DNA from 4 places in the Dactylosporangium sp. CA-092794 genome. Region 1 is predicted to be linked to each of the others. Evidence: riboswitches for the same ligand, from Rfam matches in the RefSeq annotation. Region 1 holds a riboswitch; each other region holds the start of a gene.
What was found. Region 1 has a riboswitch for cyclic di-AMP ahead of ACQPXD_RS00390 (NlpC/P60 family protein). Riboswitches for the same ligand answer to the same signal wherever they lie in the genome.
Positions count from the first base shown of each region.

Region 1 (4,944 bases):
CCGTGATCGTGCTGGTTGTCGGGCTGGCCGGCTGGGCGGGGCAGCGATCGGCGTTCTTCGCCGGGCGGGGCCTCGGGGAGCCGGCGACCGGCGTTACGTCGGCGGTGCCCTTCGCGTCCGGCACGGCGCCGGGGATTCCCTCGGGTGGCCCTACGGCCTCGTCGCGGCCGCCGGGTCGGGGTGGGACGGCGGCGGTCCGGTATACCTTCGACGGCGGGCTCGGCGAACCGGTCCGGGACGCCGACGGGCGGCTGGAGCTGCGGGCGCGGCGGGCCGAGGGCGGTGAGCTGGCCGCGGTGGCGCACGACGGCGGACTCGCGGTGCGGTTTCCGGCCCGGTGTGAGCATTACGGTGCGGACAGTTGCGCTCGTGCGATCCTGCAGAGCGGTCCGGCCGGCTTTCTCAATCCCGGCCGCGGATCGTTCGGCTATGGCGCGAGTGTCCTTGTCAAGGCCGATGAGACTTCCAAGGGCGCCAATGTGGTGCAAAAAGGGTTCTCGGTCGGTGACAGTCAGTTCAAGCTGCAGATCGACGGGGTGGCGGGAAGGCCGAGCTGCGTGATTGTCGGCGCCCGTTCGGATGCCATTTTCGTAGCGTTGGCATCGCGGTCCGTCGCTGACGGGCGGTGGCACCGGATCGCGTGTTCGCGCGGTAACACACTGCTCACGGTCGCTGTGGACGGGGCCGAGGAGGGACGCACCGCAATTCCTTCGTCACTGTCCATAGTGAACGAGGATCCGCTGTGTATTGGCGGCAAGGGAACGAGCGCGAACAACGACCAGTTCGTCGGTGTAATCGATGATGTGTACGTCACTCGATACGCGTGACCTTTCCGGACGAATCGGACAAGAATCGCGCACTGACTTGAACCTGGGAACGGCTCACCCTTAACGTGAATCCCCGTCGGCCGGATGTCCGCACCCAGCACGGGCGCACCGGTCGGCGCCGCCGAGTCGATATCGGAGCCGGGGACCCACGCGCACCATCGGGGTGAATCCGCATTTGCGGTAGGGCGACCTTCCCGCCCGAACCCGTCAGCTAACCCGGTAGGCGGCCACGGAAGAAGGAGTAACTCCTCGGTGGAGACCCATCTGAGGTGGACGAGGTGGCCCAGCCGTCCGGTCAGGCTTCTTGTCGCGATCCTCGGCGGCCTGTCCCTCGCCGTCGGGATCACGGGGCTCGCGCACGCGGATCCGACCCCGGCCGAGATCGAGAAGCAGATCGACGACAAGTGGAACGAGATCGAGCCGATCATTGAGCAGCACAACCTGCTCAAGAGCCAGCTCGCCAGCAACCAGACCAAGCAGAAGCAGCTCGAGGCGCAGATCGCGCCCCTGCGCCAGCAGGTCGACGCCGCCTTCGACAAGGTGAGCGCGTTCGCGGTGCTGCAGTACAAGACCGGCCGCGTGTCCAAGCTCGACGCGATGCTCACCACGGGTTCGCCGGACACGTTCATCGACCAGATGACGATGCTCAACATGCTGGCGAAGGACGAGCAGGCGCGGATCCAGGACGTGCTGACGGCCAAGCAGCAGTATGACGCCCAGAAGGGCCCGATCGACCAGCTCGTCGCGCAGCAGGCCGAGCAGGAGGCCGCGCTCGCGAAGCAGGAACAGCAGATCAACGGCGAGATCAAGGCGCTCAACGACATGCGCGTCAAGGCGTATGGCTCGAGCGGCAGCACCGGCAACCTGCGCCCCGTGGCCTGCCCCGTCGAGTACTTCGGCGGCCCGGGCGCGAAGGCGGCCCAGGTGGCGTGCGCGCAGATCGGCAAGCCGTATGTGTTCGGCACCGAGGGCCCGAAGACCTTCGACTGCTCCGGGCTCACGCTGTATTCCTGGAAGCAGGCCGGCTACACGCTGCGGCACTACACGCAGTGGCAGTACTCGGACACCAAGCGCGTATCGCGAGCCGACCTCAAACCCGGCGACCTGGTGTTCTTCTACGGCGACCGACATCACGTCGGGCTGTATGTCGGCGGCGGCTGGATGGTCCACGCACCCAACGCCAGCGAACCGGTACAGATGAAAAAGATCGATTCAGAACCGATCAACGGGTACGGCAGAGTCGCATAGATTGCAGGGGGCGGGCCTACCGGGCCCGCCCTTTCAGCGTGTCGGCCACGTTCGCCAGTTCTGCCACGAGCGGCTCGGCGTGGGCCCGCGCTGCCCTTGGTAGCGCGAGCCGTAGACCGCCGAGCCATACGGGTGCTCGGACGGCGACGACAGCCGGAAGATGCACAGCTGCCCGATCTTCATGCCCGGCCACAGCCGGATCGGCAGGTTCGCCACGTTGGACAGCTCCAGCGTCACGTGCCCGGAGAACCCGGGGTCGATGAACCCAGCCGTCGAGTGCGTCAGCAGGCCGAGCCGCCCGAGACTGGACTTCCCCTCCAGCCGCCCGGCCAGCTGATCCCCGAGCGTGATCACCTCGAGCGTGGACGCGAGCACGAATTCCCCGGGGTGCAGCACGAACGGCTCCCCGTCGTCGACCTCGACCATCGACGTGAGCTCGTCCTGCTGGATCGCCGGATCAATGTGGGTATACAGGTGGTTGTTGAACACCCGGAACCACCGGTCGAGCCGCACGTCGATGCTGGACGGCTGCACCAGCGCCTGGTCGAACGGCTCGAGGCGCAACTGCCCGCCTTCGAGCTCCTTGCTGAGGTCACGGTCCGAAAGCAGCACCCTACGAGGTTACGTTGCGACCCTGGTTGGTGAAATTCGCCTCTATCGTACACATGTACGAGTAGATTTGACCCATGGCATCGTGGGCCCACTTCGCCGCGGCCGAGCCCTCCCTCGCCGCGGCCATCCGCACGCTGATCTGCCAGTACGGCCCGGGCCTGGGCTACCTGGCCACCGTCCGCCCGGACGGCGCTCCGCGCCTCCACCCGGTCTCCCCGGTCATCACCGACGCCGGCCTGTTCTGCTTCGTGCTGCCCTCCCCGAAGCGCCACGACCTGGACCGCGACGGCCGATACGCACTGCACAGCTTCCCGTCGACCGACTCGGACGACGAGGCCTACCTGTCCGGCCGCGCCGTGCCGGTCACCGACGCCCCGCTGACCGCCCACCTGGCCACCACGATGCGCGCCGCCCCGGGCATCGACTGGAGGCTCTACGAGCTGACCGTCGACCTCGCCTTGCTGGTCCACCACGACACACCAACCACCGCCACCCACACGGTCTGGAAGGCCACCCAACCCCACGTGCCACGCCGAAGGCAAAATGGCCCGTGCACGACGCCCGCGGATTCGGTACAGTAGGCGTCGCCTCGCGGGTGTAGTTCAATGGCAGAACATCAGCTTCCCAAGCTGACAGTGAGGGTTCGATTCCCTTCACCCGCTCGATCCTGGGATCCCCTTGTTCGCCGAGAGCGCGAACCTGGGGATCTCGCCATTTTTCCTGGGGCCGAGCCCCAGACCCCACGGTGGGTGGGCGCTCTCCGCCGGGGTGGGCCGGCCTCCGGGGTGGGTTGCTCTCTGGGGTTCGGTCATTGTTCGCAGTTGCCGTGCCGTTGGCGGTCCAGGTTGGTCCACTGTCGGCTGCGCTGCTGATGGTGGGGGCGCCTGGGGGCCATTGCGGCAGGTTTCGTGAGATCACTCCAGGCCGCTCGGGACGGCTCCGCATCGCCAACGCCTTGAACCGGTCGGCGATGACCTTGTCCAGGGTCTCGGCGTCGAGGAGTGCCCCATGCTGGCCGGGCTGCGACAGGATCGCAGGTCGACGCGCGCGATGAGGGCATCGCGGTTCAGCGGGTCGTCGAGATTGGCGGCCGCCGGGCGGGGCTGGAACTCTACCGCGGGGCTGATCACGTCCGCTGGTGTGGTGTATGAGGCTAGCGCCTGATCGTGCTTGGTTGATGTCGGCCGCCGGCGGCCGACGCAGACTGGGTGCCGGTGGCTGCCGGCGGGGGCACGAGCGGTCATCAGCGCCGCCGAGCCGGACGTATGTCTCCGTGATCATGATGCCCGTACTGACCGCACACCGGGTTGCCATGATCCCGGAGACTTTCGGTACACAGGGGTACATCACCACTCCGCGATCATGAAAAACCGTTGGTGTCGATGCAGGGTTGCGCATGATCACGGAGACTTCCGGCCGCTGCGGCGTGCCTCGCGGGCCGCGGCGCCCGACGGGTGGGACGTGATTGCCGATCGCGGCCGCCCCGGGGCGTTGGGGCGCGCAGGCCGGGCACCGCTCGGTCGCCGGCGGGCACGGCGGCCAGCAGCGCCGGTTCCCGGGTGGCGCCGGGCGGTGCCGGGGGAGTGAAGGAGCCGGGAGAAGCGCGGCGCCCCCAGCCACGCTCAAGGCCGCCGACTCCTACATCCAACCGTCGTCTCCAGACTGGCTACGATCCGCGCTGTGCGGCTCCCGGAAGTCATCCCGATCAAGTACATGCCTGACTATCGCACCGACCGCATCGGACGGCATGAAGGCGGACAGTTCTTCGCTGACGTCACTGGCGCGTACCAAGAAGGCGTCACCCTGGGGCGTGATTGGCGTCACCAACAGCGGATCTATGCGGTTCTCCATCGCTTCGACGACAGTGGGCATCACATGGGCTCGGACATATGGTTCGCCGGCGTCAGGGCCGACAGCCCTGCAGTCGTCGAACGAGCCGAACAGGTGCTGTCGGGCTGGCTGTCGAACCTTGGGGCAGTCACCTACTGCAACATCGCCATCCGGCCCTTCCGGGCGGACTTCGACGGCGTCGTCTTTGGGCTCGCTGACGAGACCACCGACGATCCGGACGAGGGCCACGGCGGCCCATGGGCCGAGCTCTACCCTCAACGGCTTGGGTTCCACGAGCCCTGGGACGGCAAGTACGACACCTAAGCGTCCGCCGACCTGACTATTTCAACAGGCTTCCCAATGGCGTGTCTCGTCATGGCTGGTCGTGGACTACCGTGAACATGAGTCACGTGACGATGGAGGTGCA
Region 1 covers NZ_CP192044.1:88,185-93,128, forward strand. The annotation lists gene ACQPXD_RS00385 (LamG-like jellyroll fold domain-containing protein) at 3-827, shown strand; cyclic di-AMP (ydaO/yuaA leader) riboswitch at 937-1,068, shown strand; gene ACQPXD_RS00390 (NlpC/P60 family protein) at 1,080-2,075, shown strand; gene dcd (dCTP deaminase) at 2,109-2,687, opposite strand; gene ACQPXD_RS00400 (pyridoxamine 5'-phosphate oxidase family protein) at 2,762-3,268, shown strand; tRNA gene ACQPXD_RS00405 (tRNA-Gly) at 3,279-3,349, shown strand; gene ACQPXD_RS00410 (hypothetical protein) at 4,368-4,841, shown strand.

Region 2 (8,011 bases), 1.2 Mb from region 1:
GATGCCGACGTGCCCGAGCCCGTTGTAGAAGACGAGGTCACCCGGGGCCAGCGAGCCGCGCGGAATGTGTGCGACCTGGCTCCACTGGCTGGCCGCGTTGTGCGGCAGCGTCACGCCGGCCTGCTTCCACGCCGCCATCGTCAGGCCGGAGCAGTCGTAGCTGCTCGGCCCGGCGGCACCCCACTTGTAGGGCTTGCCCAGCTGCGCCTTGGCGAAGTTCACCGCGGTGCCGGCCTTGCCGGAGACGGCGGGCAGGTTGCCCGGGTCGGTCTTCGGCGGGTTGACCTTCTTCGAACCGGCGGCGGTGGCCTTCTTCTGCAGGTCCTCGAACTTCTTGACGTCGCCCTCGATCTTCTTGCGCTGGTTCTCGAGGTCGGCCTTCTGCGTGTTCTGCGCGGCGATCGTCTGGTCGAGCTGCTTTTTCTCGTCGTCGACCTTCGACTTCGCGGACCTGAAGTCGTCAATGCTCTTCTGCTGGTTGCGGGTGATCTGCTGCAGCATCGAGAGCTGGTCCATGAGCGAGTCGGACGACTGGGCGCCGAGCACGATCGACAGGCTGCGCAGATTGCCGGTGGACGACTTGAAGGCGGCGACCGCCAGCTCCTCCACGCCGGCGTTGGCGGCGTTCAGGCCGTCTTCCAGCGGCTTGAGCTTCGCCTCCAGCTCGGTCGACTTGGCCTGGGAGGCCGCGAGGTCGATGTTGAGCTTGTTCCACGCCTCGATGGTGGCCTCGAGGTCCTGGTTCGACTTGTCGAGCTGGGCCTCGATCTCGGCGAGCGTTGGATCGGCGTGCGCGACCGTGGCGGGTGCCAGCACGACGATCGATGCGGCGGCGGCCAGCACGGCCTGCAGCAACGGTCGGCGGGCACGATGTCCAGTGGACAAGGAATGACCCTTCTGCAACGACCGCCTACCGGGTTAGCTGACGGGTTCGGGCGAGAAGAGAGCGCCCTACCGCGACGTTGCGGATTCACCCCATGATTACTCTGGGTCCCCGGTTCGATGCGTGCGGTTCACGGCATGAATCGACGCGCAGAACTCGATTCGGCGGCGCTTGCCCGGCGCCGTCCGGGGTGGACGGCGGACTGCCGAGCAGGCCAGGGCCTAACTTAACGTGATCACCGGCGGCGCGAAAGGCGTGCGTCGCCTTCAATATATAAAGCACCTAAAAGTCCGGATTACCCCCGGTTGACTTTGCGCATCGGACAGTGACAATGCGCCGAGAACGGCGCCGGCCGGTGCGCTCGATCACACCGGCCGGCGCTGGATATGAGCATCCGCGGTCAGTTGGCCGCATACGGGTTGACTTCTTCGTGCATGTCCGTCATGAACTGCGACCACATGTCGCTCTCGTCCGGGTCGGCGCCGACCAGGTCGTAGTGGCCGTCCAGGAAGTCGGTGTCGAGCTGCCAGTCGGGCAGGTCGGGGTCCGGCTCGTCGAGCTGGAGCGGCTCGTCGTGCTGGCCGGGGTCCACGAAGTCGCCGTAGTGCGGGTCGGTGATGTCGTGGGCGCCGTCGGTACCGTCGGAAAAATCGTGGTGATCGAAGTGGTGGTCGGCCAGGACATGCTCGACTCCGCCGTCGTGGTCGACGTGGAGATCGTGCTCCATGCCCCAGTCGAGGTCAAAGTCGCTCATAACCTGCTCCCGGTTCCTTCAGTAGCCCCGGTGGGGGTACCTCTAGAACGGTAGGGGCCGATCCGAGCGGCCTGCTCCCCGAAACGTGCCACCTCGTTTCGAGGCAAACGGTTTTATCGGGTTCGGCGGTCCAGCCAGCCGTCGCCGTTGACGTCCTCGTAGCGGGCGTCCATCACGCCGTCGTGGTTGGTGTCGATCTCCGAGGAGTTGATCAGCCCGTCGCGGTCGGTGTCGTGGCCGATGAACTCCGCGCGTCCGTCCCCGTCGGTGTCGACCACGATGTCGACGCCGCCGTCGGCCCGGTTGACGTAGGTGTGCTGGTCCCAGCGGCCGTCGCCGTCCCAGTCCACGCGGGTGTGGTAGCCGTCGGTCGGCGCCTGGCCCGGCACCTGCGCGTGCGCGGCCTGCTGCACGAGGCCGCCCATGCCGCCGGCGATGCCACCCTGGCCCGCAGGGCCGAATCCACCCTGGCCCGGCTGGCCCGCGCCGCCCTGGCCCGGCTGCTCCAGCAGATGGGCGAAGCCGCCCCCGATGCCGCCGCCCTGCCCCTGGTGCTGCTCGAAGCCCGACAGCCCGCCGGCCGCGCTCCCGGCCACTCCCCCGGCGCCGCCCTGCCCCTGGTACTGGTCGAAACCCGACAGCCCGCCGGCCACTCCCCCGGCGCCGCCCGCGCCGAACCCGGCCAGGCTCCCGGCCGCGCCGCCCGCCCCGCCGGCCGGCGGCTCGTGCGGGGTGCCGCCCGTGCCGCCCGCGTAGGTGCTGGACTGGTACACGGTGCCCGAGGAGCGGACCTCGCTGTGGTACTCGGTGTACGACTCCTGGTGGCTCTCGACGTGCACCTCCTCGAGCCCGGAGGCGGCGTGCCGGCCGCCCTGCGCCGCGTCCTGGACGTGCTGCGCGAGGGACGGGGACTCGAGCCCGCCCGCGCCGCCGCCCGCGGGCGCCGCGTGCCGGCCGCCGGCCTGCTCGACGATGTCGTGCATGCGGTGGCCGACCCCGGCCGCGCCGCTACCGCCCAGCGCGTGACCGCTCACGCCGCCGTGGCCGTGCAGCGCGTCGCCCAGCCCGGTGCCGATCGAGGAGAGCACGCCGAACATGCTCGCCTTGCTCGTGCGCTGCTCGACGTGCGTCTGCCCGCCGGCGTCACCGAGCTGTGCGTGCAGGATGTCCAGTTCGTCCGGTGTGAGGTGGTACCCGGCCAGGGCCCCCTGCGGATCGGCCGCCAGCCGGGCCTTGAACCCGGGATCGCCGAGCAGTCGCTCCAGCACCTCGTCGAAGTCGGACATCGCTTCCCCCATCTCGGACTTTCGGTCGAGCTCAGTCGAGCTCAGGCATCGGAATCGGCTGCGGCCGCGGCCGACAGGTCCCGCACTGCACCGCATCCTCCACGACGAGCCCCTCGGCCCGCCCGCGGCGTTGCGACCGGTGCACCTCCAGCAGGTAGGGGCCGAACTTCGCGTGGTCCTCGCACAGCCCACGCCCGCAGAACCGGCACGACCCCCGCGCCGCCTTGGCGCAGAACCAACAAAGCACAGTCTCTCCTGTTCAGGTAATAACGATGCATTCGCCGACGGCCACCGAGGCGCTGCCCGCCCTCGATACGTTGCCCGCGGCATCCTGGACGACGGCGGTGATCGTGAGCGTTTCCGCACCGGCCGCCCCCGCGAACGGTCCGACCGAGGCCGACCATTTTCCGCTGCCGCCGGAGTATTTCAACGACTGGGTCCGGCCCTCGAACGTGTAGGTCAGCGAGCGGATCGTGACACCCGCGGCGCCGGAGTTGTCCGAGCCGACGATCGTCACGCTCGACGTCGACGAGGACGGCGTCGGCGGGTCGCCGTAGTAGCACGGCCCGCCGTTCCAGGTGCGGTAGATGCTGCTCGGCGCGGCGCGGACCGTCACGGTCGGCGGCGTCGTGTCCGGCGGCGGGCCGGCGCTCGTGGTCGGCGGGGCGCCGGTGGTCGGCGGCGGTGGGCCGGCGGTGGTGGGCGGCGGCGCGCCGGGGGTGGTCTTGGTCGGCGTGGGGGTCGGGGTCTTCGTGGGCGTGCCCGTCGGCGTCGCCTCCGCGGATGCCGAGGCCGAGGCGGACGGGGAGTCGCTCGGGCTCGGGGACTCCGACGGGGTGTCCGTCGGCGACGGCGGGAGCGTCGGGGTGTCGCCCGGCTTCGGCAGGGCCACGCCGTCGCCGCAGGTCAGGTCGGCTCCCCGGTCCGGGGTGACCGCCGTGCCGTGCTGCCGGACCACGCCGCGGCCGACCTCCGGCTCGTTGCCCGCGCTCAGCGCGAAGCGGGCGGAGCCCTCGGTGGTCACGTCGCCGACGGTGAGGCGCAGCGGCTTGAACGCGGTCGTCGTGCTCGTCGTGTCGACCAGCAGGCGGCCGGCGTCGAGGGTGAGCGCCGCGGTCGGCTCGATCGGGGCCTGCTGCCCGCTGACCAGGTCGCCGATCTGCACGCTGACGCCCGCGCACAGCACCGTGGCGCTGCCGCCGCGGAAGGTCAGGGTGGCCGTGGAGCGGGGGTTGAGCCGGACCGAGTCGCCGTGCTGGACGTACAGCTTGGCGTTGCGGCCCAGCGCGTGCTCGACGCCGCCCAGCCGGACCGTCGCCCCGCCCCGCGTGACGGTGACCAGGGCGTTGTCGGTGGGCATCTCGGCCCACACCGGGCCGGTGAACAGGTTGGCGCCGGTGAGCAACAGGGCGAAGAGCAGCAGGAGTACCAGCAGCCACCAGAGCTTGCGCTCGAAGCGGCGGTCCACGCTGTCGTCGGCGGGCGGCGGCGGCCCGGGCGGGGCGGCCAGCGGCGGATAGGTCGACGGCGGGTGCGCGCCGGCGAGCGGGCGCCGTCCGCCGCCGGGCACCGCGCCGGCCGCGCGGCCGAGCAGCAGCGGCAGGCCGGCGACCGCGGGCAGCAGCCAGGCCCGGGCGGGCGTGCGGGCGGTGGCGATCTGGCCGGGCGAGCCGTCGCCGAACGGGCCGATCATCGAGCCGCGGTGCAGCTCGGTGCCCTCGGGCAGCTGCAGCGACCCGGACTCGATGACCACGGCGTCGTTGCCGGTGCGCAGCACGACCGGCTGGCCCGGCCCGAGGTGCATCGGGCGGGCCCGGCTGATCAGGCCGAGGCGGTCCTCCGGGCTCAGGTACATCAGCGCCGGGGTCTCGCCGACGAGCCGCTCCAGCTCCGCCCGCTCCACCGGCGGCGGTCCGGGCAGCGGGCCGACCGCGGCGGCCACCGAGGACGACGGGATGGCGAGCAGCGTGGTGCCGGCGGTGAGCCAGCTCAGCGCGGCCGGGGCGCCGGTCAGGGCGTTGGCCAGGCCGACGACGCCGCCGCGGCCCACCCGCTCGCGGACGGTGCCGGTCGGGTCGCCCGGGCGGCGGGCCTCCAGCGCGCCGTCGACGACGACGAAGACCGAGGGCTGCGCGGCGCCGGCGAAGACCAGCTGCTCGCCGGTGCGCGGGTGCACCCAGCGGGCGTGGCCGGCGAGCTGGGCGAGCGCCTCCGGCGGCAGGTTGGACAGCACCGACGAGCTCAGCGCGGCGAACCGGCGCGGCTCGTCGCGCACCAGCCGGCGCTCGCCGAGCCGGTCCCGCAGCCGCCGGCCGCGGCGGCGCAGCCAGCCGAAGAAGAGATACACCAGCGGCGCGAGCAGGCCCACGACGATCACGGCCAGCAGCGCCCGGGCCGCCCACCCGGCGTTCCACAGGCCGGTGACGACGCCGGCGACGCGGTCGGTGTACACCCGGTACATCAGGTTGACGGCGACGGCGATCCAGATCACCGCGAGCATGCCGTAGAGCGCGACCAGGCGACCCTCGCGGTCCAGGTCGGCGAAGCGCGGCGGGCGGCGGCGCAGGCGGGCCAGCACCCAGGCCAGGCCCCGGGCCCGCAGGTTGGGCACCTCGAGCCAGTCCATCAGCAGGTAGTACCCGTCGAGCGCCATGAACGGGTTGAGGTTGAACAGGGCGTTGAGGTACCACGCGAACGCCAGCTTGAACGTCCACGGCTGCAGCTCCGGGAAGAACACGCCCACGATCTGGCACGCGCCGGCGAGGATCAGGCCGGTCGCCGGGCCGGCGATGGTGGTGACCAGGCGGGCCCGCCGGCCGGCCATCCACACGTCGGTGGTGTCCACGAAGACGGAGGGGATCCCGAAGTACACCAGAAATCCGGCAACCGGGACTCTTCGGCCGGCGTGTTTGGCGCCCAGCGCGTGCCCCAGCTCGTGGCAGGCCAGCGCGAAGACGTTGAGGCCGAGCAGGACGAGGGCGCCGGCGAGGTACGAATCGTTGGTGAGGAACACCGACTGGTCGGCGCGGAACCAGTTCCACCCGAACACGCCCAGCCCGGCCAGCGCGACGAGGCCGGCCAGCACCGCGAACACGCGGGTGAAGAACAGCCGGCCGCCCGCCTTGTAGAGGAACGTGACGACCGGGTCGACCTTCGCGAGCACGACCCGGCGGCCCTGCGCGGTGGCCACCAGCCCCTTGCCGAGCCGGATCGGCCACGGACGGCGATGGACCCGCTGCAGCCGGTGGAAGGCGTCGACGGGCAGCTCGTCGAGCATCCGGTTGCCGGCCAGGTCGGCCACGATCCGGGTCACCTGGTCGGGGGCGAGCCGGCCGGAGATCCGGGCGAACTCGGCGACCAGCCGCGCCACGGTCCTGGTGCCGTCCATGGCCCGCGCGAGCCGGAACTCCTCGGGCGAGAGCCGCAGGTAGCTCGACTCGCCGCTGTCGGGCGAGCGCAGCATCACGTACTCCACGCCGCGCGCGGAGGTCAGCGTCACCGCCTCGACACCCTCGCGCAGCGCCGGCCGCGCACGAGCGGGATTGAGCCGCTCCGTTACCGCATGCCACAGCCCGACGTCGGCGGGGCCGAGCGGTACACCCGGGGCGCGCCCGGCGAGGGCCTCCCAGACACTGATGCGCGTCTCGATGACGGCCACGGTCGCTCCTGTTCAGGCACGGTTCCGGGCACGGACTCTAAGCGGGTTTGCCCGCGACGGGAAGGTTGCGTCCCAAACGTGACAATGCTTCGGCGAAGATGACACCGTGTACATCCTCGCCATCGACCAGGGCACGACCTCCACCCGTGCGATCGTGTTCGACGCCGACGGCGCCATCGTGGCGCTTGACCAGCGCGAACACCGCCAGAGCTTCCCCCGCCCCGGCTGGGTCGAACACGACCCGGTCGAGATCTGGCACAACGTCCAGGCGGTGTCGACCCGCGCGCTGGACCAGGCCGGCCTGTCCCGCGCGGATGTCGCCGCCATCGGCATCACCAACCAGCGCGAGACCACCATCCTGTGGGACGCCCGCACCGGCGAGCCGGTGCACCCCGCCATCGTCTGGCAGGACACCCGCACCGACGCCGTCATCCGCGCCCTGGCCGGCGACGCCGGCCCGGACCGCTTCCGCGACCGCTGCGGCCTGCCGCTGGCCACCTACTTCGCCGCCCCGAAGGCGGTCTGGCTGCTGGACAACGTGCCCGGCCTGCGTGAGCGCGCCGAGGCCGGCGAGATCCACTTCGGCACCGTCGACACGTGGCTCATCGAGAAGCTCACCGGCCGCCACGTCACCGACGTCACCAACGCCAGCCGCACGATGCTCATGAACCTGACCACGCTGGACTGGGACGAGGAGTTGCTGTCCGCGTTCGGCATCCCGCGGGTCATGCTGCCGGAGATCGGCTCCTCGTCATTCGTCTACGGAGAAGCCAAGACCATGCTCCATGGGGTACCGGTGGCCAGCGCCCTCGGCGACCAGCAGGCGGCCCTGTTCGGCCAGGCGTGCTTCGCCCCCGGCGAGGCCAAGTGCACCTACGGCACGGGCTCGTTCCTGCTGCTCAACACCGGCACCCGGCCCGTGGCGAGCGATCGTGGCCTGCTGACCACGGTGGGTTATCGGATCGGTGCCGCGGATCCGGTGTACGCCCTGGAAGGCTCCATCGCCATCACCGGTTCGCTGGTCCAGTGGCTGCGCGACAACATCGGCCTGATCGCCTCCGCCCCGGAGATCAACGACCTGGCCGCCACCGTCTCGGACAACGGCGGGTGCTACATCGTCCCGGCGTTCGCGGGCCTGTTCGCCCCGCACTGGCGCCCGGACGCCCGCGGTGTCATCACGGGCCTGACCGGCTACGTCACGAAGGGCCACCTGGCCCGGGCCGCCCTCGAGGCGACGGCGTGGCAGGTGAAGGATGTGGTCGACGCGATGATGGCCGAGTCGGCGGTACCGCTGGAAACCCTCAAGGTCGACGGCGGGATGACCGCGAGCGACCTGCTGATGGCGTTCCAGGCCGACGTGCTGGACGTGCCGGTGGTCCGCCCGACGGTGGCGGAGACGACGGCGCTGGGCGCCGCCTACGCCGCCGGCC
Region 2 covers NZ_CP192044.1:1,283,186-1,291,196, reverse strand. The annotation lists gene ACQPXD_RS05645 (NlpC/P60 family protein) at 1-885, opposite strand, end outside; cyclic di-AMP (ydaO/yuaA leader) riboswitch at 893-1,031, opposite strand; gene ACQPXD_RS05640 (hypothetical protein) at 1,284-1,637, opposite strand; gene ACQPXD_RS05635 (hypothetical protein) at 1,751-2,923, opposite strand; gene ACQPXD_RS05630 (cyclic nucleotide-binding protein) at 3,183-6,581, opposite strand; gene glpK (glycerol kinase GlpK) at 6,688-8,011, shown strand, end outside.
Region 2: another riboswitch for cyclic di-AMP. It lies ahead of ACQPXD_RS05645 (NlpC/P60 family protein); the one in region 1 lies ahead of ACQPXD_RS00390 (NlpC/P60 family protein).

Region 3 (8,011 bases), 6.0 Mb from region 1:
GCCGCTCGGAGACCGCCCGGTCGTACTCGGGGCCGAACCGGCGCCGCAGGGCCTTCGAGCGGCGGTACCGGCCGATGGACGTCGCGACGAGGGCGATGACGATCAGCACGACCACGACCACGATGATGGCCAACAAGGGTGTACCCGACATGACCAATCCCTTCGAAGCGATCAAACCAACGCTAGTCCGCGGTCGCGGCGGGCCACCTCACCCGCGGGTGCGGGGGCGGTGTTTCCGTGGTGCGGTGACCGGGTAGGCGACCAGCCATGGTGGACATCGATCGCACCGCGCGGGAGTACGCCCGCGAAGCCCCCGACGAGCGGCCCCTGCGCGGCTACGCGACCGTGCTCGGCGTGTTCGCGGCGGCGGCCGGCGCGGTGGCGGGCGCGGCCCGGCTGTCCGGGCGCGAGCTGCCGGTGCGGCCCTCGGCCGGGGACGTGGCGCTGCTGGCCGTGTCGACCCACAAGCTCTCCCGGCTGATCACCAAGGACGCGGTGACCAGCCCGCTGCGGGCGCCGTTCACCCGCTTCGAGGAGCCGGCCGGCGAGGCCGAGCTCAACGAGAGCCCGCGCGGCCACGGCGCCCGGCACGCGCTCGGGGAGCTGCTCACCTGCCCCTTCTGCACCGGGGTGTGGGTCGCGGGCGGCCTCGCGGCGGGGCTGGTGTTCGCGCCGCGGCTGACCCGCTTCGGCATGGGCGTGGCCACGGCCGTGGCCGGGTCGGACTTCCTGCACCTGGCGTACGACGCGGCGAAAAGGGCGGCCGCGGGGGACTGAGCCCGGGCGGCCGCCGGTGGACTGCCGGGCGGCATCAGCCGACGCCGGCGTGGTGGCGCGTCGTGATCCGGCCGAGCAGCTCGTGGGCGCGCTGCGCCCGCTCGGCATCCTCGCGGCACACCTGGTCGATGAATGCCCGCACGTCATCGTGCTCATGGGCGTCGTCGGCGTACTTCGTGTAGAGATACGCGCCCTTCATCGCGTGGTACTGGATGCTCACCAGGTCGTAGACGATGTCGTCGGCCGTCGAGTGCGTCTCGCCCATCGAGGAACTCCTTTCCATTCCGAAAGCCTCCCGGATTCGACTACCCGGCCGGCGCGCGGCTAAAGAAATCGGCGAAATCCAAGGGCTTGGCAGAATCGGTACCGACCAGTAATGTCAGGCCGTCTGAGCTGGTCGTTTGCCGTAAATGGACGGCGCCGGCACAGAACCGCCGAGTCGCATTGCGCGAGCCGGGGACCCAGGTAGTTCCGGGGTGAATCCATCGGCCTCATGGCCGTGGTAGGGCGAGCTTCCCGCCCGAATCCGTCAGCTAACCCGGTAGGCGGTCGCGGAAGGAGTTTTGCAAGGTGTACAACGCCCAGAACGACCCGCCGCCCATAGCGCGGCGCCTGGCGGCACATTTCGGCATGGCCGGCCGCACCGGGGACTGACGCCCCGGTTTCGAAGGGCCAGGTATCGGCCCTCGACATTTCTTATTGTTGCGCGAATAGCGTCCAGCGACGCCGTGCTCTCTACGGCGCCGGCGGATGACGCTGCGCGCGCGATCGACCATGCCCGAATCGGCTCAGCTTCAGGAGTACCCCTCAATGCACCGACGAATCATCGGCGCGCTGCTCGGCGCCGGCGCGCTCGCCGCCGTCTCCGTGACGACGGCCACCCTGCTCGGCCAGACCACGGCGCCGGCCGGCGCCCACGACACCGGCACCGCCGCACTGCGTGCCGAAGCGACGCACCCGCCGACGGCGACCGCCTCGGCGCCCGCGCCCGACCCGCTGGACCTCGCGCCCGCGGAGCAGGCCGTGTCCTACGACTTCCAGTATCAGCCGAACTTCTACTACTGCGGGCCCGCGTCCACGCGCATCGCCCTGACCTCGAACGGTATCTCGATGTCGCAGGACGAGGTGGCGCGGCGGCTCGGCACCACCGTCAACGGCACGAACTCGGCCGACAACGCGACCCACGTGCTCAACGCGGCGCTGGGCAAGGACGAGTACCAGACCCACTGGATCCCGGGCCAGCGCGCCGACGGCGAGCAGGCCGAGCGGCTGCAGCGCGACGTCGTGGCGGCGGTGACCTCCGGGCGCGCGGTCGTGGCCAACATCGTCGGCGGCGCCACCGACGTGGGCGGCACCTACCACGAGTTCGGGGGCGGGCACTTCGTGACGATCGTCGCCTACCGCGACCACGGCCGGCAGGTGCAGATCGCCGACCCGTCGGGCATGTTCGGCCCGCGGACCTACTGGATGGCCACCTACCCCATGGCGAACTGGGTGGCGTCGCGCGGCTACTCGGCCTGAGCGCGGCTGCGCCGGGGGCCGGCCTCGTCCGGGGCCGGCCCCCGGCGGTGCAGCACCCGGTGCAGCACCAGCCAGACCACGACGGCGACGACCGCGCCGGCCACGGCATACCACTGGTAGCGGCCGGCCGCCGCCTCGATCGCCGGGATGTGGTCGCCGACCAGGTAGCCGCCGGTCGTCCAGGCGCCGACCCACAGGGCGGCGCCGATCGCGTTGAACGTCACGAACCGCGGCCACGGCATGCCGGTGGCGCCGGCCACGACGCCGTTGAGCTGGCGCAGGCCCTCGACGAACCGGGCCACGGCCACCATGATCGGCCCACGGCGGGTCATGAAGCGCTCCATCCGGGCCAGGCGCTCCTCGGTCAGCCGGACGTACCGGCCGTAGCGCAGGATCAGCCGGCGTCCGCCGGTGCGCCCGATCCAGTAGCCGATGCTGTCGCCGGTCACCGCCGCCGCGAACGCGACCGCGCCGACCGCGAACACGTTGAGCCGGCCGTGCCCGGCGAACCCCGAGGCGATGATGATCGCCGTCTCGCCGGGCGCCGGCACCCCGAACCCCTCGATCAGCACCAGCACCGCCAGGCCCAGATAGCCGTAGTGGCCGACCAAGGCCGTGAACCCACCCACCTGCCGCCCCCTCGCTCTCCCCACCGCAACCATAAGCCGCCGGGCCCGGGCGCGCCGGGCCCGGCGGCCGTCAGCGGACGGGCTCGATCGGGATGCGGGTCCAGCTCAGCCCGTCGGTGGAGCGGTAGGCGGCCCGGTCGTCGAAGGCCAGGTACACGCCCGGCACCGCGGTCTGGACCGGTGGCCGCTGGCCGGACAGGGTGATGTGCTCGCCGAGCCCGCTCGGGCGCGCCTCCCGGTAGGTGGCGCCGCGGTCGCCGCTGACGAACCAGCGCTGCCGGTCGTCGGAGCGCAGCAGGACGACGTGGCTGCCGTCGGCGGCGAGGTACGCGTCGCCGTCCATGTAGTAGCCGGTGCCCGAGGGCAGCGTGTGGCCCGGGTCCACCGCCTGCCAGGTGGCACCGCCGTCGGTCGTGCGCAGCACCGCCGCGGCCGGCCCGGGCGCGGCCGTGGCCCCCGGCTCCGCCGTGTCGGTGCGTTTCGAGACGATCGCGTACGCCGTGACGCCGTCCGCGCTGGCCGCCGTGACCTGCACCGCGCCGGCCTCGTCGAAGGCGTGCACCGACCACGTGCGCCCGCGGTCACGGGTCAGGGCCAGCGCATATTGGTGAGTGTCGCTGATACCGATCACCCACGGCCCGGAGGAGGCCGGCGCGGCGTCGGTCGCGTTCACGTCCAGGCCGGGCTGAGCGCTCAGCGGCGCCATGCGCGCGGTCTGCGGGTCGACGGCCAGCAGCTTGCACGGCGTGTCGAGGGAGGTCGGCGCGCACTGGAGCCAGCCGTTGCCGGGTACCGCCGCCACGGGATCGGCAACCCGCTGCAGCTCACGCCAGGTCCGCCCGCCGTCGGTGCTGACGTGGTGATGCCGGATCAGCTTCGGCCCGGTGGCCCCGCTCGGATCGCCCATCGACTCGGTCGTGTGCAGCAGCACGCCGGGCGCCGGCGCGTCGACCTCGCCGTCGCCGAAGTCCTCCTGCCGCACCGTCCAGGTGCGGCCGCCGTCGTCGGACCCGATCAGCCGGGCCGGGCAGTCGTCCCCGCCGCACGTGCGCACGCCCGCGTACAGGTGTTCGGCGTCGGTGGCGGCGACCGACACCACCGGCCCGGCGCCGCCGCCGGTCTGCACGGGCTCCGGCACCGCCGGCACCGGCCGCAGGCCCTGCAGCCCCAGGCCGAGCGCCAGCCCGCCGGCCACCACCCCGGTCACCGTCCAGGCCGCCTGCCGCCGCCGCAGCCGGCGCCGCGCCGCGCCGTACACCTCGTCGGCGCGCAGCCGCGTCGGCGGCCCGTCCGCGCCGGCCAGCTCCTCGAACAACGTCCGCAGCCCGCTCATCGCCCATCACCGACCGCCGTCATCGCCCCGTCCTCCTCCAGTAGTTGCCGCAGCCGGGCCAGGCCCCGGGCCGTCTGGCTCTTGACCGTAGTCAATGAGCGAAAAAAGCTCACACAATCTGGACCACGTCCAGCACCCCACCTGGTGTGACCGAAACCGTTGCACCGCAACGCCATCCACATCCATGGGAGAGGCGCACCGCAGTACCCCGACCACCTTCAGCGCTCCCGGGAGCGCGAGCCAGCGACTGGAGGTCACCGCAAGTCTGTACCAGGCGCACGCCCGGTGGCTAACCGCTACCTACGTCGACCTGGAGTTCTCCGGTCTGGAGCGCGACTGGCTGCCGATCAGCGCCTCGCTCCACCTGACCACGGACCACGCCGCAGAACTGGGCGGATTCCTGGCCAACCTAAGCCAGATCGGCGAAGCCGAGCAGGCGGCGCAGGTCCAGGCGTACCTATCCGCGCTCACCAAGGAGGTGAGCGTGGATGACCACCCCAGCAACCACGGGTGATCTGGAGACTCGGACCAGCCGCGCCGAGGGGATCGTGCAGATCATCATCATGTTCGCCATCGGTGGCGCCGCTGGTGCGGCGAGCTTTACCCATGTCCACAACCTCGCCACCGCGCATGGCCAGGGCGGTTGGCTGGCCTGGGCCGATGCCGTCGTACTGGAGCTGATGTCTGGTGCCAGCGGGTTGGAGATCCGCCGGCGTAAACGCCAGCACAAGTCGGTGCACTTTCCGGCAGTGGTGCTGGTGTGCGCGGTGACGCTGTCGATCGCCGCGCAGGTGGTCGAGGCGGAGCGGTCGGTGATCGGCTGGCTGGCTGCCGCGCTGCCGGCGCTCGGCTTCTTGGTCATGGTCAAGATCGCCCTGGGTCGGATGACACCTGTCCTGCCAGCTACCCGTCAGCCCGCGCTGCCCGCGCCGGTCACCGCGCCCCAGTCAGTTCTGCCGATCAATCCGGCAGTGCCCGGTAACGCAACCGGCGCGTCGGACCGTCATCGCGTGGAGCGCCGTAGCGACGGTAAGGCAGCGGGCTCCATAGCGACACGCGGCGACGACGCGAGCCAAGCCAAGCGCCCGCGACGTGGCCGCGCGAGCGATCCGGGCACGGCCCCCGACGTGGCGCACCTGCTCCCGGCGGCGACCGCGGCACAGCAGGCGCTCCGCCGTCAGGGTCGGCCACTGACTCACAAGGCATTGACCGACCAACTCCGCGCCGACGGTCACAGGGTGTCCAACGCCCGCGCCGTGACCCTGCGGAAGATCCTCAACGATAGACCCGGAGCCAGCCCAACGCCGCAGTCCGAAGAGGCGGAGGTCGTTTCCACGACCGTAGTCGGACAGTAGCTACGCGGCTCGACACTGAGCATCGCTGTATCCCGCGTCGTGGTGGCCCGGGCGGGTCACCACGATGTCGGGCACGTGCGACTCGACGAGCCGTCGCGCGTAACCGCTTCATTCGTTCTTCGACAGTGAGGGTCGTGGTTCGCCTAAAGATCCTTTGATCGGCTGGGTATGTCTGCTGCTCTGTTGCAGGCGGGATGTTGTTCCGGATGCTGGAGCCGGGTCCGAGTCGAGTTGGATAGCCAGACGGTTGACGTCGATGTGCCAGCGTCGTAGCTCACTGACGGTAGGTGCCAGCTCGTACGGATGGGGGTGAGTCGCGTCGGAAAGCTGGGACCAAAGGAGGTATGTGTCGCGCGCTTCTGCCCGGCCTAGCACGTTCTCGAGAATGAGTAGCCTCATCGCGATGGGGCAGTCCAACATTTCTGGCCGGACAATGGTCCAGTACCGGTCGACGGCCTGCTCAAGTGCGACACGTATTAGGCGGGCGGCAGTGCGGGGCCAAAGCCCAGCGGTGCTGGGGTCCGGTTCTCGTAGCAGTCGGTCCGCGCAGGCGAGCGCCGACCAGGGTTCCCCAACTCCATGTTTCCGGAGTAGCGAGGAGTTCTCGCTCGGGGCGGTCATGATTCGCCAGCCTGAATGATCAGGTCACACAGGCGCTCGCTGTCGTTGATGATGCGGTCGAGCTCAGCGCGTGGATGGTGTGCTCCTTCGCGGACGTCGCGGAGGACGTCCGCTGCCCACGGCTCACCGACCAGTCTGTTGAGGGCCGTCATCAGTTGCCCGGTGCGGCGGCTGTCACCGAGCATCGCCAGGGCGACGCGGTGGTTGGTCGTCTGTGCCTTAAGGAGCCTTTCGTCGATCTCCCTGATAGAGACGTTCTGGGCGCGCAGGCGCCGGCGAGCAGTGCGCTGGCACGCTGCCTCGATCGCGTCCCGGCAACTTCCGACTGTTGCAATAGCGGCCAGGTCTTCGGGCAGCCGGTCCGTGCGCGCGATCTGGCGGGCGTCGGCGAGGTAGCGTCGGACGGGATCGAGGTTCGGCTTGATCTCGACGTTGCTGCCCTCCCTACGTACGACCTCAAGGATGTACGTGGGAAGCATCAGGCGTCGCAGCGCATCCGCGAGTCGGTCGTCGTGGGTGAAGACTACGACCTGACGGTGGCGGGCCGTCTCGTGCAGGACCTTTGCAAGCCCTTCCACCTTGGTGGGATCCATTGCCTGCACTGGATCGTCGATGACAACGAATCGGAACGGACTGTCCGGTGCCGTGCTTCGCGGTAGGAACAACGCTAGCCCGAGAGCGTGTAGCTCGCCGTTGCTGAGCATCGAGACGCCGCCGGCGACGCCGTCGATCCTGACCGGCAGTTCAAGCTTCCGTTTTGTCGGGCCTGAGCCTGCGAAGGCGATGGCTCCAAGATCAACGTTGCTCTCCTGGCGAAGATCTGACCAGATGCGTGAAGACTGATCACGAAAAGGGGCGAGTCGCAGGTCGCGGAGACGCTCGGCTTCATCTTTGATCCAGTCGAGGGCCACTGCGACGTCGTCGTGGGTGGGCCGTGCCTGTTCGGCCTCGGTGTGCAAGTCGAGTAGCCGCTGCAGTCGGCCGGCAAAGGGGCGCCACGCGTCTTCCAAACGCCGGAGGCGCTCAGTCGCTGCATCGCGGACCGCTGCGATGCTTTGCATGAGCTGAGGTAGCAGGCCGTTCAGCCCGGCCGCCAGCCTTGCGCCGTCGGCCTCGGCAGTGAGAGCAGCCCACGCCTGCCAGGCTGCCGCAGCCTCAGCGGTATCCACACCGTCCGGACTCTCGCGCACGAGTTCACTGGGCACAGCCTGAATGACCCGGTGTGCTCTACTCAGGGCGTCACGGAGGGCCTTTCGCGCGGCCGTGACGGCTGAAGCGCGTTTGCGTAGGCGCGTGATCTGGTCCGTAGTGCGCTCCCGCCAAGCGGCGTCGAGTGCGCCCTTGCCGCAGACCGGGCAGGGACCGTCGCCGTGCGAGGCGTGGTGCGCGAAGGCTGTTTCAAGGAGTTCCGCCAGTTGGTTCGCATCGTCCGCGTCCGTGCCCTTGACCTGTTCAACAGCTTCAGCCGCGACCTGTAGCCTCTCGGCGGCTGCATGGACCGCGCTGTCGTCCGGCGCTGACAGCGAGGCGAGGCGATTCAGAACGGCGCGGGCAGAGTCGCTGCCCATGTCGCGCTGGTCAGCCAGCGCCTCGTGCACGGCGGACATGTTTGGCGGGTTCGCCTTCAGCGCCTGCAAGGCGCGCCGGGCCCGGTCATCGGCGATCGTCTCAAGATCCTTAATCAGCTCTGGAAATACCTCCCGCGGTGCGGTAACTTTTTTGGCCAACTCGCCGCGCACCTCCATGAGAAAGTTCTGCGCGTGAGTAATGGCCTC
Region 3 covers NZ_CP192044.1:7,140,566-7,148,576, reverse strand. The annotation lists gene ACQPXD_RS30490 (hypothetical protein) at 1-151, opposite strand, end outside; gene ACQPXD_RS30485 (DUF1360 domain-containing protein) at 268-777, shown strand; gene ACQPXD_RS30480 (hypothetical protein) at 812-1,042, opposite strand; cyclic di-AMP (ydaO/yuaA leader) riboswitch at 1,200-1,340, shown strand; gene ACQPXD_RS30475 (C39 family peptidase) at 1,588-2,298, shown strand; gene ACQPXD_RS30470 (DedA family protein) at 2,286-2,927, opposite strand; gene ACQPXD_RS30465 (hypothetical protein) at 2,998-4,260, opposite strand; gene ACQPXD_RS30460 (hypothetical protein) at 4,445-4,774, shown strand; gene ACQPXD_RS30455 (DUF2637 domain-containing protein) at 4,824-5,615, shown strand; gene ACQPXD_RS30450 (AAA family ATPase) at 6,233-8,011, opposite strand, start outside.
Region 3: another riboswitch for cyclic di-AMP. It lies ahead of ACQPXD_RS30475 (C39 family peptidase); the one in region 1 lies ahead of ACQPXD_RS00390 (NlpC/P60 family protein).

Region 4 (8,011 bases), 2.3 Mb from region 1:
TACGTGCCGTAGAACGACCGGTCGATCGCCAGCGTGGTGCACAGCCGGGCGGGGCCGCGGGCCAGCTCGGCGTCGGTGCGCGCGGTCGGGCGGCGGGACCGCGCCCGCTCCAGGCCGGCGACCACCTCGCCGGCGCGCAGCAGGACGGCCGACGCGGTGCCCTCCGTGCCGGTCACGACATTGAGGCAGTAGTGCATGCCGTAGGTGAAGTAGACGTATGCGTACCCCGCCGGACCGAACATGATGGCGTTGCGCGGGGTGCGGCCGCGGTGTGCGTGCGAGGCAGGATCTTCCCCGGTGCCCGAGTAGGCCTCCACCTCGGTCAGCCGCACCGTCACCGGGCCGACCGTGAGGCGGCAGCCCAGCAAGGCGCGGGCGGCCGCCTCGACCGGTCCGGTCAGCGCGTCGAGCAGGGTCACGGGCGGATCTGCCCGATGCGCCGCACCAGATCGTCGACGGTCCGGTCCAGCGGCGGCAGCGGCATGCCGGGGCAGAACTGGCGGATCGTGACCGCCCCGTGCAGCGACGTCCAGAGCGTGGTGGCGTCGGCGAACAGGTCGGTGCTGGCCGACCGGCCCGCCTTCACGCACGCGGCCAGCGCGTCGACCAGAACTTTGAACGCGGCGAGCCGGCGCTCCCAGATCTCGGGCAGCGCGCCGAGGTCGGTGAAGGGGGCGATCTGCAGGCGGTTGGCCGCCTGCCGGCCGAACAGCACGCGGTAGCGCGCCGGATCGTTCATCGCGAAGCCGGCGTACGCCTGGCAGCCCGCCAGCAGCCGCTCCACCGGGTCGCTCGCGTCCTCGGCGGCGTCCAGGACCAGCCGGCGCAGCCGCTCGAAGGCGATGTCGAGCACGGCCTCGATGATCGCCTGGCGGTCGGCGAAGTGGCTGTAGATCGACGGGGCCGAGATGCCCGCCTCCCGCGCCACCGAGCGGAGGGTGAGCGCCTCCTCGTCGCCCTCCCGCTCCAGCAGCCGCTCCGCCGCCGCCACGATCTCGTCGCGCAGCAGGGCGCCTTCGCCGCGCCGGTTCCGGGTGCGGTGTTGTTGGACCTCCATGCGACCCATCATGCCGCCTGGGCGGCGAGCTCCGGCGCGGGCGCCGGGGCCGGGCCGGTCGCGGCGCGCGGAGGGCGGACCACCAGGACCGTCACCGCCATCAGCAGGGCGATCCCGGCCGCGATCAGCGCGCCGCGGTCCATCGCGTCGGTGAAGGCGCGGTCGGCGACCTCGATGACGTGCTGCGCGGCGGGCGCCGGCAGGGCGGCCGCGACGCCGTGGGCGGTGGGCAGGTCGGCACCGGCGGCGCCGATGGAGTCGCCGACCGAGGAGCGGTACGCCGAGGAGACCACGGTGCCGATCACCGCGATGCCCAGCACGCCGCCCAGCTCGCGGATCACGCCGTTGAGGGCGCTGGCCATCGAGGCGTACCGCGCCGGGACCGACCCGCTGATCTGCAGGCTGGCCGGCGCCATCAGCATGCCCATGCCGAGGCCGATGACCGCGGTACCGGCGGCGATCACCCAGAACCGCGTGTGCACGCCGGTGGTGGACAGCTGCACCAGGCCGGCCGCGGCCAGCAGCAGGCCCAGCGCCAGGGTGCCGCGCACGCCGAGGAGGCGGGTGATGAGCGGCGAGGTGGCCGAGGTCAGCGCCATGGCCACGGCGAACGGCATGGCGCCCAGGCCGGCGACGAGCGGGCTGTAGCCGTGCACCAGCTGGAGGTACTGCGAAAGCTCGAACAGCGTCCCGAAGAGCGCGAAGAACACCACGGCCAGCGACAGTGCGGCGACGGCGAAGGTCCGGTTGGCGAAGAGGTCCAGCCGCACCAGCGGCGCGGCCGCCCGGCGCTGCCACAGCAGGAACGCGGCGAGCAGCACGGCCGAGGCGGCGAACTCGGCCAGCGTCACGGCGTCGGCCCAGCCCCGCGACGGGGCCTGGATGATCGCGTCGACCAGGGCGGCGACGGCGGCCGTGGACAGCACCGCGCCGAGGATGTCGAGGCGCTCGCCGCGTACCGCCGGCACGGCGGGGACGACGGCGAACACGGCGGCGACGGCGAAGGCGACCAGCGGCACGTTGATCCAGAAGGCGCTGCTCCAGGAGAAGTGTTCCAGCAGGGCGCCGCCGGTGACCGGGCCGACGAGCACGCCGACGCCGGCCGCGGCCGACCAGGCGGCGAACGCCTTGGGCCGCTCCTGCGGGGAGAAGATCCGGGTGATGATCGCCAGGGTGGCCGGCATGACGAACGCGGCGCCGAGGCCCATCACCGCCCGCCAGGCGATCAGCTGGCCGGGCGAGTCGGACAGGGCCGCCACCGCGGAGCCGCCGCCGAAGACGACCAGCCCGCCGAGCAGGGCGTTGCGCGAGCCGAGGCGGGCGCCGAGGGTGCCGGCCAGGATCAGTGCCGAGGCGAAGACGAGGGTGTACGCGTCGGTGATCCACTGCAGGTCGGAGGTGCCCGCGTGCAGGGCGCGGGCCAGGGACGGCAGGGCGGTGTTGAGCACGGAGGTGTCGAGGCTGACGGCGATGAGCGCCAGGCTGAGCACCGCCAGGGCGGCCCAGCGGCGGGGGTACTCGGGCATCACAGAGACTCCTTACGGACGTGTGTTTACGTCCGTAAGATTAGGCACGTCAGTTAACGGCTGTAAAGTCAGTCCGTTCTGTGGTGGTCGTCACACTGTCTTCACGCGCCTCCCAGCAGGTAGCGCCCGTCGCGGGAGATGCCGGTGACCCGCAGCCCGGCGGCCAGACCGTCCAGGATCGCGTCGCGGACCGCGTGCCGCCAGCGCAGCGCCGCGCCCGGGTCGCGCAGGCGCAGGTCCTCCGCGTCGGCGGGCACGGCCACCGTGCGTACCCCCGCCGCGGCAACGGCGTGCGCGACCGGCTCGGTCCCGTCCGGCGAGGGCGAGACCGCGGCCACCGCGCCGGTCAGGTCGGCCTCCGCGAGCCGGCCCGCGGCCGCCGCCTCGGCCCGCGCGCCGGCGAGGCGCCACACCACGAGGATGCGGTCGCTCAGGTCGCCGCTGTTGATGCCGTCGGTCATCGCGTCATAGAACTCCGGCAGGTACTCGGCCGCGTCGGCGCCGAGCTTCTGCAGGTTGAAGTACGCATTGCGCCGGATGAGCGGGTCGTAGGTCCAGTGCACCTCGGGCACGCCCCGGGCCAGCGTCCAGGCCCGCTGGTGCAGCTTCAGGGCGAAGCCGACGCCCTGGCCGTGGCCGCCGCGCTCGACCCCGGCCAGGTGCGAGTGCAGGTGCCAGCCGGCGGCCCCGGCGTCGCCGCCCCGGCCGAAGAAGCCGATCGCGGTGCCGACCAGCGCCTCGCCGCGGTACGCACCGGCGACGTAGTTACCGGAGTGCGCATACGTACGCAGGATCACGGTGGAGGCGACCTCGGCCGGGTGGTCGGCCCGCCAGACCCGCTGCAGCAGCGCCGAGCACTCGGTCAGCTCCGCGGCCGAGGACAGCTCCACCACCTTGACCCCGACGCGGTCCGCGGCCTGCGCGGCCTGGGCCCAGGCCCGGGCGACCTCGCCGGTCACTCGTCCCGCCCGATGGCCGCGGTCAGGGTCGCGACCAGGGCGGCCCGCTCCGGCAGGCTCGACAGCTCGATCCACTCGCCCTCCGCGTGCGCGTTGCCGCCGATCGCGCCCAGCCCGTCGAGGGTCCGCACGCCGATGCCGGCGGTGAGGTTGCCGTCGGAGCCGCCGCCGACCGCCTCCGCGGTCACCGCGTCGCCGGTCAGCCGCCGGGCCAGCGCGAACAGCTCCGCCGAGGCCGACTCCGGCAGCGCCGGGCGGGCCGGGCCGAGGTCCACCTCGACCGCGGCGCCGGGCAGCACGGGGGCCAGGCCGCGCAGGGCCTCGTCGACCCGGCGCAGCTCGTCCTGGTCGAACGAGCGCGCGTCGACGCTGATCCGGGCCGCCGCCGGCACGGTGTTGCTGGTCGTGCCGATGACGGCGTCGGTCGGCGTGACGGTCGTGCTCCGCCCGGCGTCGCCGAGCGCGGCGATGCGCAGGATCTGGTGGGCCAGCTCGACGCCGGCGTTGATGCCGCGGTGCGGTGCGTTGCCGGCGTGGGCGGCCCGCCCGGTGACCCGGACCGTGTAGTGGGCGATGCCCTTGCGGGCCACCTTGAGCCGCCCGCCGGAGCTGCCCTCCAGCACCAGCGCCCCGGCCGCGCCGCGGGCGGTGTCCTCGATGAGCGCGGTCGAGGTCGGCGAGCCGATCTCCTCGTCGGCGTTGACCACGACCGCCACCCCGTCGAGGTCGGGCAGCGCGCTGAGGGCGTGGAACAGCACCACCAGCCCGCCCTTCATGTCGACCACACCGGGCCCGGTGGCCCGGTCGCCGTCGACCGAGAACGGCCAGCGGGCCAGCGTGCCGCGCGGCCAGACGGTGTCGTAGTGCCCGATGAGCACGACCCGCGGCGGCCCGTCGCCGAACCGCCAGCGCAGGTGGGGCCGGTCGGCGACGAGGATCCGCTCCGGCGCCTCGCCGATGTGGCGCCGGCCGAGCGCGGCGACCACGTCGGCGCAGCGGGCCAGCGCCTCGGGATCGGCGGAGGGCGATTCGACGCCGACCAGTTCGGCCAGATCGTCGCGCATGATGGGGGCATCGTCGGAAAGCTTGACCCGTAAGGTGTCCAGCGCCGTCATCCCCCCACGGTAGCGGCCCGGGCGCATGTTGATGGGGGTCGGTACGTTGGGGTCATGGCACAGCAGGCGAAGTACGACCGCCGCGAGCAGTACGAGCAGATCGCGTCGGGCCTGCTGCCCGGCGAGAGCATCATCGCCGTCTACGACGCCGTCGGGGTCGGCACGGGCTTCATCGGCCTGACCGATCGGCGGGTCATCCTGCAGGACCGGTCGTTCGTCGGCAAGCGGGTCGCCATCACCTCCATCCCCTACGGCAAGGTCACCGCGGTCTCGGTGGTGAGCAACAAGTCGTGGGCGGGCAGCTTCTTCAGCAGCGGCACGGTGGCCGTGCACGTCGGCACGCACACCTACGAGGTCGACGTCCGCGGGGTCGAGAAGACCCAGCACATCCACAACGTGATCCTGCACTACGCCGGGCAGTAGACGGCCCGGCCCGGCGCACCGCGCGCCGGGCCGGGGTCAGGGATTCAGGGGTCTACGGGTCTACGGATCTCGGGATTCAGCAGGTCCTACAGCAGCTGGTCGACGATCTGCTCGGCCAGGCCCTGCCACTTGGCGTAGGCGTCGGGGAAGGCCGAACGCTGGACCATCTGCGCGGCGACGGTCACCGCGTAGTCGCCCCAGCCGGGGATCGACAGCAGCGCCGCGTAGAAGCGGCGGGCCGACTCGTGCGGGTTCATCAGCTGGTCGACGCTGCCCCAGCTCGGCCGCTGCTGGAACAGCCCGACCGAGTCGTAGTCGTAGCCCACGCCCTCGTTCGGGTGCTGCAGCGACGCGGGCAGGTTGGCGTTGGCCAGGTTGCGCAGGTGGCTCTCCTGCAGGGCGGTGGAGACCGCGATGACCGCGGCCTTGGCCGGCAGCCGCTCGTGGCGGGCCACGTCGACGATCGCCGCCGCGTTGTCCATCTCGGCCTGCGTCAGGCCGCCGACCGGCACCGGCGGCTTCGCCGCGGGCGCGGGACTCGACGCGGCCGGCGCCGGCGCCTTGGAAGATCGCGTGGCCGGGTCGGTGGCGCGCTTCGCCCGGTCGTAGTCGCGCGAGGCGGGGCCGGTGCTGGCCCGGTCGGCGTCGGCGACCAGCGCCGATCCTGAGCCCGCCGGGCCGCCGCGGCCGGCCGGAGTGCTCAGCGTCGTGGACAACCCGAAGGCGGCCATCGCGACCACCAGCGCGGCCACCGCGCCCTGGCGGGCACCGGCCGGCATTGCCCCGAGCCGGGAGGGCAGCGTCGCACCGAGCCGGGAGGGCAGTGCGGCACCGAGCCGGGAGGGGAGGGCCGAGGTGAGGCGAGCCGGGAGGGCCGAGCCGAGCCGGTTCGGGACGGCGGCTTTGAACCGGCCGGTTTGGGCCGCGAGGCCCCGGGCCGCCCGGATCAGGCGGCGGGGCGGCAAGAACGCCACCAGCCAGTGGGTCGCGTGCCGGAATCGGCGGAGCCGCAGGTGCCGCGGCTTGCCGTTGGCACCATCGCTGAGCTGCGGTTTTTCGTCGGCGCTGTCGTGCATCCGGGCAGGCTAGCCCGGCCTCCCGAGCGGGTGATTCCGGGCATGAGAAACGGCCCGGCGGCCTATGGGCACAGCCCCGTCCGCGCGCCTCCGATGTCCCGGGCGGCCTGTGGTCATAGGGCCGTCCGCGTTCCTTGCATTTCGCGCATTCCGTACAAAGGCGGCGGCCCGGCGGCCTCCGGGCAGGCGGCGGGCCGCGCGGCTCCGGATCGCGCGGTGGCCGAATCACCCGGGGGGTGAAATGGCCTCTGACCGGCCCGTTTACCGTCTACGCACCCGTCGTGGCCCATGTTCGCCGCGGGGCGACTCCGCGGCGGATCCGCCGAGTCGTGCCCTGGGCACGAGCCGGGGACCCAGGTACCTGGGGTGAATCCGCCGTCCGCGGTAGGGCGATCTTCCCGCCCGAACCCGTCAGCTAACCCGGTAGGCGGTCCCGGAAGGAGCAGGTACCCGTGCCGTACCTCTACAAACCCCGGCATTCGCCCACCAAACCCACCTCCGCCCGCCGGCTGCCGATCGCGGCCGCCTCCGCCGTCCTCGCCGTCGCCGCGGGCGTCGGCGTCGCCGCTCTCCAGCAGTCGGGCGGCGCCGCCACGACCGCGACCGCCGCCGACGCCCAGTCCCTCTCCGAGGCGGAGTCATCCGCCGGGGCGGCGACCGCGGCCGAGCTCGCCAGGCAGCGCGGACAGGCCCCGCCCGACCCGGCGAAGACCGGCACGAAGGGCGGCACCGCCACCACCGGCAAGCCGACCGCCGCGGCCAAGGCCGCGCCCACCCCGGCCGCGACGACCGCCGCGGCGGCACCGTCGCCGTCGGCCCCGGCCAGCACGGCGCCGCCGGCCCAGAAGGACGTGTCGTACCAGTTCGCCTGGCAGGAGAACTATTACTTCTGCGGGCCGGCGGCGACGCGGATCGCGCTCACCGCGCGCGGGCTGACCCCGTCGCAGTCGGAGGTCGCGCAGAAGCTCGGCACCACGGTCAACGGCACGAACTCGGCGGACGACACGACCCGGGCGCTGAACGGGTACCTCGGCACGTCCTTCTACAAGTCGCACTTCATCCGCGGGCAGTCGGCGACCCAGTCCGACGTCGACCAGCTGCGCGCCGACCTCGTCAACGCGATCTCGCAGGGCTACGCGGTGGTGGCCAACATCGCCGGGTCGACGACCGACGAGAACGGGCACGCGCACTCGTATCCGGACGGGCACTTCCTGACCGTCGTCGGCTACCGCGACAACGGGCAGATCGCCCAGATCGCCGACCCCGCCGACGCGCTGGGCGTCGGCTCGTACCCGCTGACCACGGCCAAGCTGGCCGACTGGATCGCCCTCCGCGGCTATTCAGCCTGATTGCCAACATATGCGGAAATATCGGATAAATCCGGACGCGCCAGCGTCTGGATTTATCCGCCCGCAAGGGCTCAGCCACGTCGCGTCCGCCGGCGCGGTGGATGAGGCCAGCGCCTGATCGTGCCAGTTGATATCCGGCGGGACACAAGCGATCATCGACGCCGACCCCCGGGCGGCACGGCAAACCGGTGCGGATGTCGCACCCGTCGGGCGCACCCTGCGATCCGCGCGGCCGGGCCGGACGTATGTCTCCGTGATCATGATGTCTGCGGTGACCGCACACCGGGTTTGCCATGATCCCGGAGACTTGTGGTACACGGGGGTACATCAGCACTCCGTGATCATGAAAAACCGTTGGTGTCGGTGCCAGTTGCGCATGATCACGGAGACTTCCGGTCGCTGCGCCGCGTGCAGCGCCCGACGTGCGGGATGTGGGCGTCAGCCGCCCAGTGCGCGAGCCCGGGTGGGGGCGGGGAAGCCCTTGACCGGCTGGCCGCGCACCGCGG
Region 4 covers NZ_CP192044.1:2,397,586-2,405,596, forward strand. The annotation lists gene ACQPXD_RS10550 (DNA-3-methyladenine glycosylase) at 1-419, opposite strand, end outside; gene ACQPXD_RS10555 (TetR/AcrR family transcriptional regulator) at 416-1,057, opposite strand; gene ACQPXD_RS10560 (MFS transporter) at 1,066-2,583, opposite strand; gene ACQPXD_RS10565 (GNAT family N-acetyltransferase) at 2,685-3,542, opposite strand; gene ACQPXD_RS10570 (M20 family metallopeptidase) at 3,539-4,657, opposite strand; gene ACQPXD_RS10575 (PH domain-containing protein) at 4,712-5,080, shown strand; gene ACQPXD_RS10580 (peptidase M23) at 5,167-6,156, opposite strand; cyclic di-AMP (ydaO/yuaA leader) riboswitch at 6,467-6,601, shown strand; gene ACQPXD_RS10585 (C39 family peptidase) at 6,609-7,505, shown strand; gene ACQPXD_RS10590 (transglycosylase domain-containing protein) at 7,944-8,011, opposite strand, start outside.
Region 4: another riboswitch for cyclic di-AMP. It lies ahead of ACQPXD_RS10585 (C39 family peptidase); the one in region 1 lies ahead of ACQPXD_RS00390 (NlpC/P60 family protein).